3 regions of the Oceanobacillus sp. FSL W7-1309 genome follow, and region 2 is predicted to be linked to each of the others. Evidence: riboswitches for the same ligand, from Rfam matches in the RefSeq annotation. Region 2 holds a riboswitch; each other region holds the start of a gene.
The links. A riboswitch is a leader RNA that binds a small molecule or an ion and turns the genes downstream of it on or off. The one in region 2 is predicted to bind S-adenosylmethionine.

Region 1: linked by a shared signal. The riboswitch ahead of NST46_RS18525 (bifunctional homocysteine S-methyltransferase/methylenetetrahydrofolate reductase) and the one ahead of NST46_RS13875 (methionine biosynthesis PLP-dependent protein) in region 2 are both predicted to bind S-adenosylmethionine.
Region 3: linked by a shared signal. The riboswitch ahead of NST46_RS04095 (O-acetylhomoserine aminocarboxypropyltransferase/cysteine synthase family protein) and the one ahead of NST46_RS13875 (methionine biosynthesis PLP-dependent protein) in region 2 are both predicted to bind S-adenosylmethionine.

The regions. Positions count from the first base shown of each region.
Region 1 is NZ_JBBOBX010000002.1:1,179,422-1,184,023, reverse strand. Features, by position in the region: gene metE (5-methyltetrahydropteroyltriglutamate--homocysteine S-methyltransferase) at 1-1,298, opposite strand, end outside; gene NST46_RS18525 (bifunctional homocysteine S-methyltransferase/methylenetetrahydrofolate reductase) at 1,336-3,201, opposite strand; SAM riboswitch class I at 3,389-3,494, opposite strand; gene NST46_RS18520 (reverse transcriptase-like protein) at 3,736-4,389, shown strand; gene NST46_RS18515 (hydroxymethylglutaryl-CoA synthase) at 4,584-4,602, shown strand, end outside.
Region 2 is NZ_JBBOBX010000002.1:249,981-254,582, reverse strand. Features, by position in the region: gene NST46_RS13890 (hypothetical protein) at 1-23, opposite strand, end outside; gene NST46_RS13885 (type IA DNA topoisomerase) at 190-2,349, opposite strand; gene NST46_RS13880 (hypothetical protein) at 2,865-3,014, shown strand; SAM riboswitch class I at 3,371-3,482, shown strand; gene NST46_RS13875 (methionine biosynthesis PLP-dependent protein) at 3,558-4,602, shown strand, end outside.
Region 3 is NZ_JBBOBX010000001.1:910,165-914,766, forward strand. Features, by position in the region: gene rarD (EamA family transporter RarD) at 1-777, shown strand, start outside; SAM riboswitch class I at 909-1,021, shown strand; gene NST46_RS04095 (O-acetylhomoserine aminocarboxypropyltransferase/cysteine synthase family protein) at 1,430-3,127, shown strand; gene NST46_RS04100 (SGNH/GDSL hydrolase family protein) at 3,761-4,576, shown strand; gene NST46_RS04105 (YpmS family protein) at 4,588-4,602, shown strand, end outside.

The sequences.
Region 1 (4,602 bases), 930 kb from region 2:
GTCGTCGGAAGTAATGGTAATTGCAAGACCTCATGCTGTTTCTGAATTCGTTCAGCGAATGGTAAGGAACGTTGTGCATCCGTAATTCCTAGTGCTTCGACTTCCTTTCGAACAATTTCATTATTTCTGTGTGTAGAATGGTTAAACTGTTCAAGTTCCTTATTATTTCTAGCTAGTTCTTGGACGATTGTCTGTTTCCCAGTTTGTAATCCCTTTGTAAGTGTTACAATTTCATCAAGCTTTTCATTCGCGAAGGACAGACCATTCTTCACATTGGAATCAAGTTGTGCTTCAGATTCTTTCGTGACTGGAACATGTAATAATGATGAGGAAGGCTGGATAATGATTTGCTTATTTTTAACAGTTTGATAGATTGTTTCGAGCAGGTCGGTTTTAGCTTCCAAGTCAGCCTTCCAAACGTTGCGCCCATTAATAATCCCGGCTGCGAGTACTTTATCTTCTGGGAATCCGAATTGTTTGATAAGCTCTAGCGACTCTCCATGGACAAAGTCAAGTCCGATTGCTTGAACAGGAAACTCGATAATTTCTTCGTAGTGAATAATATGCTCGAAATAGGTTTGTAAAATTAGCTTTAATTTAGGTGCTGCATTATGAAATTGCTCATAAACTTGTTTTGCTTTTTGGATAACTTCTTTTGATAGATTAGTTCCTAAAATCGGTTCATCGATTTGTACCCAAGAGACACCGGCTTCCTCTAACTCTTTTAATAGTTGGACATATAAAGGTATAAAGCGTTGCAAGACGTTAGAGAAATCATTTTCTTCGTATCCTTTTGATAATTTTAGGTATGTAATTGGACCTAAAATGACAGGCTTCCCATCGATTCCTAACTTTTCTTTTGCTTCTTTATAGAATTTTAGCGGGAGATTTTCTGTTAACGTTGGTGTCACATTTTCAAGCTCTGGAACGATATAATGATAGTTTGTATTAAACCATTTCGTAAGCTCAGAGGCAACCGCATTTTCTGTACCGCGAGCAATAGCAAAATATGTTTCGAGGTTAACCTTTCCGCCATCATAGTTAAAACGATCTGGTACAACACCGAACATAGCGGAAGTATCTAGGACGTGATCGTATAGTGTAAAATCGCCAACCGGTACAAGATCGATACCAATTTCTTTTTGCTTTTTTAAGTTTGCGAATCTAATGGCATCAGTTTTCTCTAAAAGTTCCTTTTCGGATAATTGCTTATTCCAGTATCCTTCCAAGGCGCGCTTCCATTCTCTTTTCTTCCCGATTCTTGGGTAACCTAAGTTTGAGCTAATCACATTTGTCATTTCATTTCCTCCTCATTTGTTTTCATCTTAATTCTTACTATAGGCTGTGCGGGGTTGCTGACAACACCTCCTCGAAGTTACTTTTGGGGACTTTTTCCTGGATATATTCAATAAGACGAATAATCATGTCATAACGTGCGAAAGGTGTAATTAAATAGATACCATGGAAATATCGTAAGGATACATCAATAAGTTCCTTTGCTATTGAAATCCCTTGTTCAATCGATTTGTCTCGATCGTTCGAGACAAAGCGCATTCTATCTCTAACATTGTGATTTAATTTAATTCCTGGTACTTCATTGTGGAGAAATTCAGCATTTCTTGTTGATGTCAGCGGCATAATTCCTATATAAATAGGTGTTTGGATGTGCGCTGTTGCTTCATGCAGCTGTATGATTTGCTCCTTATTGAAGATCGGTTGTGTTAGAAAATAATCGGCACCATAGCTAATCTTTTTTTCCATTCGTTTGACTGCCTTATCAAGATGAGCCACATTTGGATTAAAAGCTGCACCAACTTTGAAAGAAGTTTTCCGTCGTAAGGAATTACCAGAAAAGGAAAGCCCTTTATTAAATTGCTTGATTAGTTTAATTAGATCGAACGATGTTACATCAAAAACAGAAGTGGCACCTGGGAAGTCGCCGATTTTCGTTGGGTCTCCCGTAATTGCCAAAATTTCATGAATCCCTAACGTGTCGAGTCCCATTAAATGGGATTGCAGCCCGATTAAATTACGATCGCGGCAAGTTAAGTGAACGAGAGGTCTTAGCCCAACCTCTTGTTTTATTTTTTCGGCGATCGCAATATTGCTAATTCTTGGTGATGCTAACGAGTTGTCAGCTAATGTAATTGCATCGACACCAGCCTTCTTTAATGCCTTCACTCCTTCCATATATGCGTCTGTTTGCAGATGCTTCGGAGCATCTAGCTCAACGATGATGGAATGTCTTTTCTTTACGATATCGACTAAAGGGGTCTCTTTAGTCGTCTGATTACGTGTTACTTCAATAGGGGAAGGCTTTCTAATAATCTTCTTTTCCGTTAATGGCTTTAAATTACGAACTCCTTGCGCTAATCCTTTGATATGCTCAGGGGTTGTTCCGCAGCAACCGCCAAGCAAGCGAACACCTTCATTGCGAAAATCTTCGGCGCATCGAGTGAAATAGTCAGGTTTATTTTCGTAAACGAGCTTGCCCTCGTGATAAGCTGGCAGACTAGCGTTTGGGTAAGCCGCTAAGAATGTCTTATCTGACAATGGAACATCTTTTAATGATTGCAGCATATGAAATGGACCTAAGTGACAGTTGACGCCAACAATACTACTACCCGTATCTTCTAGCCGTTGTAAAGCATCCTTTAGCTGGATACCATTTTCAAGAATACCTGGTACGTGCATGGAGACATTTGTGATAATCGGTATTGTTGTTTCTTCTCGGGCAATTTCTAATACGGTTAATAGCTCATCAAGATTGTAATAGGTTTCTAAAATAAGGCCATCTACACCTTCTAACAGTAAGCAATATAGCTGTTCTCGAAAGCTTCGTTTGATTTCTTCTTTTGTATCATTTAATGCTTGTGCGCCATGTATCCCTCCGATAGTTCCGAGAACAAAAGTGTCTTTTTTAGCAGCCTTTCTAGCAAGTTCCACTGCTTTGGTATTGATTTTTTTAACTTGATCTTCTAAGCCATAACGAGCAAGCTTAATGTAATTTGCTCCGTACGTATTGGTTTGGATTAAATCGGATCCCGCCTCAATATATGATCGATGAATACGGGTAATTTGTTCCTCATGTGTTAAATTCAATTCTTCAAAGCAACGGTCAACGCCGTATGAATACAGCAACGTTCCCATTGCACCGTCACCAATAAGGATCCTTTCTTCAAGAGCACTTAATAAACTCATTTTTCTGTCCTCCTTTATCGTTAAAAGTAGCAATTACCTCATTTCATTTTCTTCACTACCTTTTAATTCACTCCTTTGAAGCTGTCATTAGTGGGAAATTGTATTCGTGGTGATAAGAAAAGGTGGGAAAACATAAAAAGACCCCTTCCGAAAAGAAGAGGTCATGTATGTATTATTCACTTTACTCTTCTTATCTACCAAGCATTAATGCTTGTTGGAATTAGCACAGTACTTAAAAAAGCCTGTTGCCGAGGTATCGTAGGGCCAAATCCCTCCACCTCTCTGGATAAGAAAATAACGAATATTCAGTTGTTAAGTCCATTTTGCATAAATTTTATAGTTTTGTCAATTGAATTGTTTTATTAAATACATTTTTGTTATTATTAAAACAAATTTGTGGTGTTGCTAAGATATGTGCATTTTAGGATACAATATAAAATAATATGAATGAGAGGTTCATTCATTAAATGTGTTTTATTCAGATTTTATGACATTTATTTTGTTTTATATCCAAGTAAAAAGGGGGGGTTATCTATGCAAATGAGAATGGAATTAACATATCGTACAAAAAAGGGATTAGAGACGATGCTTAGCTCAGATATGATGCAAGCTGGACAAGCCGTCATCATTGCTGAAGACATGGAGAAAACTGGAAGAATCAAGCAATTAACATTTATTGATAGCAATGATAGAAGCTGGACCTATAAGCAATTAAAGAAATACATGGAAGAAATTAAAACGGAACCGCATGATATAACTGTCTATTTTGATGGTGGATTTGACTTGAAGACAGATAAAGCAGGTCTTGGCTGTGTCATTTACTATGAGCAAAATGAAAAGGCCTATCGGATAAGAAAAAATGCTTTAGTGGAAGACCTTATAAATAATAATGAAGCAGAATATGCGGCGCTTCATTTAGGATTAACTGAATTAGAGCTATTAGGTGTGCACCACTTACCAGTAACATTTGTTGGAGATTCAAAGGTTGTCATTCATCAGTTGGATGGGGAATGGCCATGCTATGAAAAGGAGCTAGCAGCATGGATTAATCGGATTGAACAAAAGTTAGAACAGCTTGGAATTGCCCCAACTTATAAAGATGTGTCCCGGAAAATGAACCGTGAGGCTGATCAATTAGCAACACAGGCCCTACAAGAGATTGAAATTATGAGTCATCGTGAGCGCTGATAGATAATCAATCATACAGACAAATTAGCTAATCCGGTAGTTTAGAAAACCTTTCCATCTAACTTCAAATGAGTTGTTTTTCGTAATACATTATATTATCATTTAACTGTTGTTTAATTTAAAAAATAATAGTTGTGCACTATTACACGAAACAGTACAGTATAAAATTTTGGTAGTTGTAAAGGAGCAGGGCATTGAATATAGGGATTGATA
Region 2 (4,602 bases):
GTACTTACGATAACTTTTTTCATGTTCGTCATCCTGTCCCGAGGAAAATTAGCATCGCAAATATAATTCTCAAGATCTCCGTTTATAGAATTATGCTACCTCTACTATTAAGTATACACCATTTTCCACTTAAAAGCTTAAAAACTGATAATTACACATTTTCTTTACGTCCATTTTAGATTTACTTAGTTAAAATTCCATTTTCCAGCTATAATAATCATTGTTGTTATTTTTTTCATAGCTTAAATAGGCGTTAAACTTTTTTCCACCTTTACTTGTAAGGCCTTTAACAAAGGCTTTCTTTTCTTTTAATAACATTTTTACCATTGTCTTCGTCGGCTTTTTACGCATCGAAGCTAAATATTTATCATTTTTCCAAATCACAAACGTACAGCCTTTCTTCCAATTGCTGCAGCCAAAAGCTTTAAAACCGTCTGTCACCTTGCCGCCACATTGTGGACAAGTCCCTAAAACTTCATTGGTTGCGCGCGATGAGGTTACTTTGTTAATAATAACGTCCTCTGCACATTTAATTGATTCAACCGACTCCGTTGTAAAATGAAATACTAGTCGAAGGAACTCTTGCTTGCTCGCTTTTCCTTTTTGTATATCAGACAATGCTTTCTCAAGACGTCCAGTGAATTCCAAATCAAAAAGGTTTTTAACCGGAAAAGTCTCAACAAGGCGCTTGCCAAGCTCTGTACAAAGTAAATTTTTACTTTCTGTAGTAATATATCCTACATCCTTCAGCTTTTTAATCGTCTCTGCTCTTGTTGCAGCTGTCCCGATACTAAATCCGGTTAGAATACTACCCATTAGCTCTTCACTTTCATCCTCTTTATAACTTTTACCACAGGTCTCCATAACACGAAGCAATGTTCTTTCCGTATGATGCTTTGGCGGCTTCGTTACATGCGTAGTGACCTCAGAGCCAATTAATTGAACATGTTCATTTAAGCCCACAAACGGAAGAATCGTATCTTTTGATTGTATTTTCTCAACTTTTTTCCAGCCTTCAACAAGTTGCACTTTACCTTTTGAATGAAAAAAACCACGTAGATCCGTTTCTAAAACTTTCGTGACCAGCTTTGTCTCCTCATATATAGCTATTGGCATAAACTGCATTATAAAACGGTTTTTTATTGCCGAATATACAATTCCTTCATCTGCTGAAAGTCGTTTCGGTTTTACATATGTTGGAATGATTGCACTATGGCTCTCCACTTTCGCGTTATTAAAGACACGCTTTGTTTTCATAAATTTGATTTCATCTTCATATGGGAGGTCCTCGGAATGCACCTTTAACACGTGGGCTGTTTTCGCAACCAGACTTTCTTCTAAAGCAATACTAGAGGTTCGCGGATATGTAATCAGTTTTTTCTCATAAAGTGATTGGGCCACCTTTAGAACTTTATCAGACGTCCATCCCTTATATTTATTCGTTATAAACCCCTGCAGATTGGATAAATTAAATAAAAACGGAGGAAATTCTTTTTTCTTCTCTACTTGCTTATCTATAATAGTTGCTTGTTTGTTTTGAATCAAATTGTGGACTTCTTCCAACACTTCTTTTTTCTTAAACTTTTCATCTTTATTTTCTATATAGATTCCTTCATATTCATGGTTATCTTCAGTCTGGAACGTTGCAGTTAGTTTAAAATAATCCTCTGGCTTGAAATTAGCTATTTCTTGATCGCGATCATAGATGATTTTTAAGGTTGGTAAGAGTACCCTGCCTATATTCAACGCCTTGCTTTTTCCTTGTTGATATTTTAACGTTGCAACAGAGGTTAGGTTGATACCTATAACCCAATCGGCCCATTGTCTGCTAATCCCTGCATCTCGCAATGGTTGCATTGCATTGTTCGGTTTGAGGTTTTCTAACCCTTGCAGCACTTCATTCTGTGTCCATTCGTTTAAGAGCAAGCGAAATACACTAGCTTTCGGCTTTACTCCACCTCGGTAGATAATACTGTCCCCGATTAGCTGCCCTTCCCGGTCGTAATCACATGCTGAAATAATTGCTTCCAGATCATTTCGTTTCATTAGTGAATGGATTATTTTTAACTGTTTTGCAGCTCCACCATCTGTTTGTGATCGATTCCGAGGATTGCTTTTTACTTTATATTTAAATTCAGAAGGGATAAAAGGAAAATTATCCATTTTCCAGCTTCGCATTTTTCCATCATAGTCTTTCGCATCGTATAACTCTACAAGATGCCCAAACGCCCAAGTAATGATATAGTTGTTTCCTTCAAAATAGCCATCTTTCTTCGTTTTTATTTTCAATGCGTCTGCAATGTTTTTTGCGACGGATGGTTTTTCTGCTAGTATTAATTGGACTCCCAATTCGAATTCATCCCCTATCCTTTAACTCCATATCTATTAATTTTCCGTTATTCTCGTTTAGAAACATTCGTTCGATATACTATTATGCCATAGATTACACTTTTTTTCTAATTGATTCCTATACCGAACTTGGCTAAGAATAGATAGGCTGCATTCAAATACTGTTATATTTTTTTCTGCACCACTACAAAGACATTTTTGCGATCCGTGAAGTTATTCTGACGAGCCCAATCTTCTACCATATACGTAAAAACTAGATCTTGCTTTCGTTTACTTAACATTTCTTTGTCCTCTGGATATTAGATTGAATACATTTCCTTCGCAGTTAGATTTAAAGCCATAACAATATTGTCATCTATCTTTTCAATCAAAAGGCAGATATAAGTAATACATCATACTTTTTTCATACACAAAAATATATTAGGTTTTTATTACGCTTATATTTTCCAAGTGAATGGTTAAACTAGCCTCATTGGTGTAAATAATCACCACAAATTTTCACAGGAGGGGCGATAATGTCTGAGGAAAATAAAAACCGAAACAAAGATAAAGGAAAACAAAACAATCACAATAAACATAATAGGCAAGGCAATAATACGGAATTCGCGAGTGAAAATAGTGAGTTTCTAAACTTAGACAATAAGAAAAACAAACGTAAAAGGTAGCATCTTTAGAACAAAAGCGGAAGCATCCGATTTAGCGATGTACCTACGACACCCCGAACTTCGGGTGGTCCGGCGGGTCGAACATTCCTACGAAAGAGATAAAGAAAGCATCTCCCTTTGGGCGTAGTCTAGTTTTAATCGCCCATTCTGTTACATGGTGTCAGTGCCCGCTTTCACCACAGGGGGATAAGTGCGACTAATCCTCTGGCACATAAAGCTGAGTCAATGGTTAAATGTTAACTCAGCTTTATGCTTTACGAACGAAAACAATAAAACGAAATGCCTCTTGCTTTTTTCAGATTTCTAATGTAAGGTATTACTAATATAATTTCGAAAAATTACATAAATCTATTTAATTCTTATCCAGAGAGACGGAGGGACTGGCCCTTTGATGTCTCAGCAACCAGCCGATAGCGGTCCGGTGCTAATTCCAGTAAGCAACTATCCAAGTTGCTTAGAAGATAAGAAGAATGCTGTGCTATTAAGAGCAATCTTCTTATCTGAGGGTTGCTCTTTTTATTTTTTCTATTGGAGGCTAAAAAAATGACAAACAACAGGTTACAAACGAAATTCGTACAACTAGGAAATAAGAGTGATGAAAAAACAGGCGCAATTAATCCACCCATTTACTTATCTACTGCCTATCAGCACAAAGGCCTTGGACAGTCAACTGGATATGATTATACAAGAACGAAAAATCCTACCCGAACTATTTTAGAGGAAGGTATTGCTGACTTAGAGACAGGTGATTCGGGGTTTGCCTGTAGCTCGGGGATGGCAGCTATTCAATTAGTACTATCCCTTTTCCGTTCAGGTGATCATATCCTTGCACCTGAAGACTTATATGGTGGTACCTATCGGATTTTCGAACAATATGCAGAAACCTACCAAATTGAGACTACTTACGATACGTTTGAAACAGTTGAAAAAACGGAGCAGTTAATTAATGAACGTACGAAGGCTCTTTTTATCGAAACACCTACAAATCCATTAATGCAGGAAATTGATATTCTTAGCTACGCAACATTAGCCCAGAAGCATAAGCTTTTACTCATTGTTGACAATACCTTTTTAACACCTTACTTACAACAGCCACTACAGTTAGGGGCAGACATTGTTATCCACAGTGCGACCAAATATATTGGCGGTCATAACGATGTACTAGCTGGATTAGTTGTTGCAAAAGGAACAGAAATCTGTGAAAAGCTATCCCAGAATCATAATGCTACTGGTGCGGTACTCTCGCCTGTTGACTCTTGGCTACTTATTAGAGGATTAAAAACATTAGCGCTCCGTGTTGAAAGACATGAAGAGAATGCAAAAAGCATAGCAAAATTTTTAAATAAGCAACCAGCAGTTTCAAATGTATTTTATCCAAATAAGGGTGGAATGCTGTCTTTCTCTCTCAAAGAGGAACAATGGGTCGATCCATTTCTATCTTCATTAAATTTAATCGTTTTTGCTGAGAGCCTTGGAGGTGTAGAAAGCTTTATTACCTATCCAACAACGCAGACACATGCTGACATACCAGAACAGGAAAGAATTCGTCGAGGCATAAGCAATCATTTACTCCGATTTTCTGTAGGTA
Region 3 (4,602 bases), on a different contig from region 2:
GCATGGTCAGCAGTATTTATGCTGCTTCTTGTCATTTTTCTTGGTAAATGGAATAACTTCATACAGGAATGCCGACAAATTATGAAAAAGAAAAAGCAATTACTTGGGATCACAGCTGCCGCGATTGTGATTACATTAAACTGGTTTCTATTTATTTGGGCAGTTGTTCAAGGACATATCCTGCAAGCAAGTCTTGGATACTATATCAACCCGCTTATTAGTATTTTACTAGGAATTATCATTTTGAAAGAACCTGTAACGAAAGGTCAATTACTTTCCTTTATTTTAGCAGCAATTGGTGTGCTTTACTTAACATTCAATTACGGTGTATTTCCATGGATTTCACTGCTGCTAGCAACCACATTTGCATTATACGGGTTACTGAAAAAAACAGTGAATGTCAGCGCAATCTCCGGGCTGACAATTGAAACATTGCTTATTACACCAGTCGCACTTATTTACTTATGGATTATTCCAAGCGGTTCATTTACTTTTACACCATTTATAACAGTTACGAACCTATTTTTAATTGGAGCGGGTATTGCTACCGCTGTTCCACTATTGTTATTTTCCAGTGGTGCAAAGCAGATTCCTCTAGCCATGGTAGGTTTCCTGCAATATATCACACCTACCATGATGCTTGTAATTGGTGTGTTTTTCTATAAAGAGCCCTTCTCACAAGCACATCTAGTTACGTTTGCTTTTATTTGGACTGCTTTATTTATATATATGGCGTCTATTTATAAAAATTCGCAGCGTCGTTTGAGAACACATTAAAATGAATCTCTGGCTTTAGGTAAATCCTGCAACATGCAATTACATTCAACCTAATTTAAACTTTTCAGAAAACATCATTGACAGATAATAGAATTCATTGTATACTCACACTAACTTAAATAATGCAACATCTCTTATCAAGAGCGGCGGAGGGAATAGGCCCTATGAAGCCCGGCAACCTTAAAGCATTAACCTGCTTGTAACGGTGCTAAATCCTACAGGGTAAAAACCTGGAAGATGAGAGGAGGAACGGTTCGTACATACGCCCTCTTCTTAGGAAGAGGGCTTTTTCATTTTCCCTCTTCAAACACAAAAGCGTAAGCGCCCGGTTAGCGACGTACGGACTGAGCCGCAGGAGATAAAGGAAACATGCCCCTTTAGGGGTATGCCGATGTTAGGCGTAGCCTGGTTTTAGTCGGCCATCCTTTTACCTAGAGTCAATGTTGACTTTCACCACAAGGGTATAAGTGCGACTAGGTCTCATGTCTTAGCCAGTCGGCAAGTCTTCTTTATCGTACGGAGGCGAGGGAAGTCTCGCTACAGCTTTAGCGCTGGAGCTGGACGTGGCTGTTTCGGTAGCCAAGTGATCCACGGTATTAAAGTTTATAGTTTTCTAGTAAAAAAACATAACATTTCAAGGAGGAATTTTATTATGTCACAATTTCAGCCAGAAACGGTATTACTTCATGGTGGTCAACAGCCGGACCCAACTTCAGGTGCGCGTGCTGTTCCAATCTATCAAACAACTTCTTATGTTTTCCGTGATACAGAACATGCACAAAACTTATTTGGTTTAGCAGAATCAGGTAATATATATTCTCGTATTATGAATCCAACGGTTGATGCATTTGAACAGCGTGTTGCTCAGCTGGAGGATGGGGTTGGTGCTGTTGCAACATCATCCGGAATGGCTGCTATTACGCTAGCAATTTTGAATATCGCGGAAGCTGGGGATGAAATTATTGCGGACAGCAACCTATATGGCGGTACGTACAATCTCTTTGCAGCGACCCTTCCACGCTATGGGATTACAGTAAAATTTGTTGATGGTACAAAACCGGAGGAATTTGAAGCTGCGATTACCGATAAAACAAAAGCTATATTTGGTGAAATCATCACAAATCCAAGTCTTTACGTATTTGATGTAGAAGCTGTTGCTGATATTGCACATGCTCATGATATTCCATTAATTATTGATAATACTTTTGCCCCTTATATCGCAAAACCGCTCACTTGGGGCGCAGATATTGTTATTCATTCCGCAACAAAATGGATCGGCGGTCACGGAACGACAATTGGCGGGGTCGTTGTTGATGGTGGAAGATTTGACTGGAATAACGATCGATTCCCTGGCTTCACCGAGCCTGACGAAACATATCACGGCTTAAAATATAAAGATCTTGGTCCAACAGCATTTATTACAAAACTTCGTGTTCAATTATTACGTGATATCGGTGCATGCTTAAGCCCCCAAAGTGCATTTTTATTTTTACAAGGTCTAGAAACGCTACATTTACGAATTGAAAGACACGCACAGAACGCAGAAAAAGTTGCTGCCTATTTACAAAAACATGAAGCAGTAGAATGGGTCAGCTTCCCTGGTTTAAAGGAACATCCATCACATGGGCTTGCTAAGAAATATTTCAAGAGCGGCTATGGATCGATTATTACATTCGGTATCAAAGGGGGACGCGATGCAGGTAGAAAGCTAATCGACAATGTGAAGCTATGGTCACATGTAGCAAATGTTGGAGACGCTAAATCCTTAATCATCCATCCTGCTTCAACGACACATCAGCAGCTAAATGCTGAAGATTTGAAGAAAAGCGGTGTAACTGAAGAGCTTGTCCGCTTGTCGATTGGACTAGAAGCTGTAGAAGATATTCTGGCAGACTTAGAGCAAGCAATTGATCAAGCAACTGGAGTTAATCAAGCTGCACAACAATCGAATGACGCTGTAATTAAAAGCTTGCTTTCCTCTCCATTTAATCGTCAGGAAGGTATTCGCAAAAAAGTTATTGCTAGCATCGGGATTGATCAAAGCGAAACGAAATCCTTAGAAAAACTTGGTTTTGAAATCATTTCTGTAGAAGATGATCCAGCTAATGAATTATCTGTAATTTCATCTCCTATTGATGCATTATGGGTTAAGGATAAAGAACTTCCAGCTGCAGTTATTGAACAATTGGTAAATAAAGAAATAAAATTTATTTTTGCCGAAGGAGCAGCAAGCACAAATCAAACATTGCAGCATGCAAATGCGACGGGAATTATTGTTACAGAGGTAAATCCAGCTGCATTAGCACTTCAGCTTCGAAGCAATAATACGCAAGCAACTGTTACAGTTTAAACACTATATATAATCAGGTTTACATCTCCATCAAACCGGGAATATCCCCAAAGAGTGGACCTAAAATTTAAATCGCCTTCTTTAACAGAGGGCGATTTTTTAATTAAGCATTATATTTTGTTATGTTCGTATTTAAAGGAAAGTGTGAACTCATGTGTAAATAAGGATTGTGCGTATACGGACTTCCTATTATTAGTAGAATCTGCTGGAACAATTTTTGCTCCTGTCCCAGTAGTTCACCGCTATATTTATGATGCAACAAACAATCGATATTTAAGATCAACTTCAAGTTTAACTTTTTATATTATTGATTAAACTTATAATGGATGTTCTGAATAAACGATTAAGATATAGACACTACGGATCTTCCTTGAAATAATGGATAACAAGCAATACATATATAGCCAAACACCATGATTTCTTTAAGCATAATTTTACAGGAGTGCTTGAAAGGGTATATAATTTATAAATCCATTTCGAATAGTTATAAAGCGGACAAATTAGCCTTTTTTCCATATTATATTAAGAGATAACTGCATAGGTGTGATTAACTTGAAAAAGTATGTTTATATAACCTTTTCCCTTCTGATTATCGGAGCTTTCATTATTTTTTTTATGCAACCGTCAAATGAAATGAGTAAGGAGCCAGCCACTCAGCCCGAGCAAGATATGCAACAAGAATTTGAAGATCATGAAGTGAATGATGAGTCAGATACAAGTAAAGAAAACCAAAAACAAGAAGAAGATACTGATCAAACGGGATTTCCACCAAATATATCTGGTGCACTACAGAATACAATTAGTTTCTTCAGTAATCAAGAAACCAAGATTGTGGCAATCGGTGATTCACTTACCCAAGGTGTTGGTGATGAAACGGATCAAGGTGGTTATATTGGAATATTAGACCGAACAATCAATGATGGATTGCAATCTGTAGAGATTGTTAACTTTGGGAAGCGCGGGAATCGTACAGATCAATTGCTCAAGCGTCTGGGACAGGAAAAGATCGCCAGAGAAATAGCGGATTCCGATTTAGTACTGATTACAATTGGTGCAAATGATATTATGAAAATCGCCAGGGAAAACATTATGCACCTTGTTATCGATGACTTTGTTGCCGAAATGGATGGCTATGAATCCCGAATTCGGCAAATATTTGAGACCATTATTGCATTAAATCCAGACACTCATATATATCTTGTCGGCTTTTATAACCCTTTCCAACAATATTTTAAGGATATTAAAGAGCTCGATTTAATTGTTGGAGCCTGGAACACTGCAAGCAGCAACATTGCTAGTGAATACGAAAATATTACATTTATACCAACCGAAGATTTATTTACAGTGAAAGCCACGAACTTATTTGCTGAAGATAATTTCCACCCAAATTATGAGGGGTATTATCTAATAGCTGAACGAGTACTTGACTATATTACAAATAGAAGATAAGGATGAACGCTATGTCAGATAGAAAA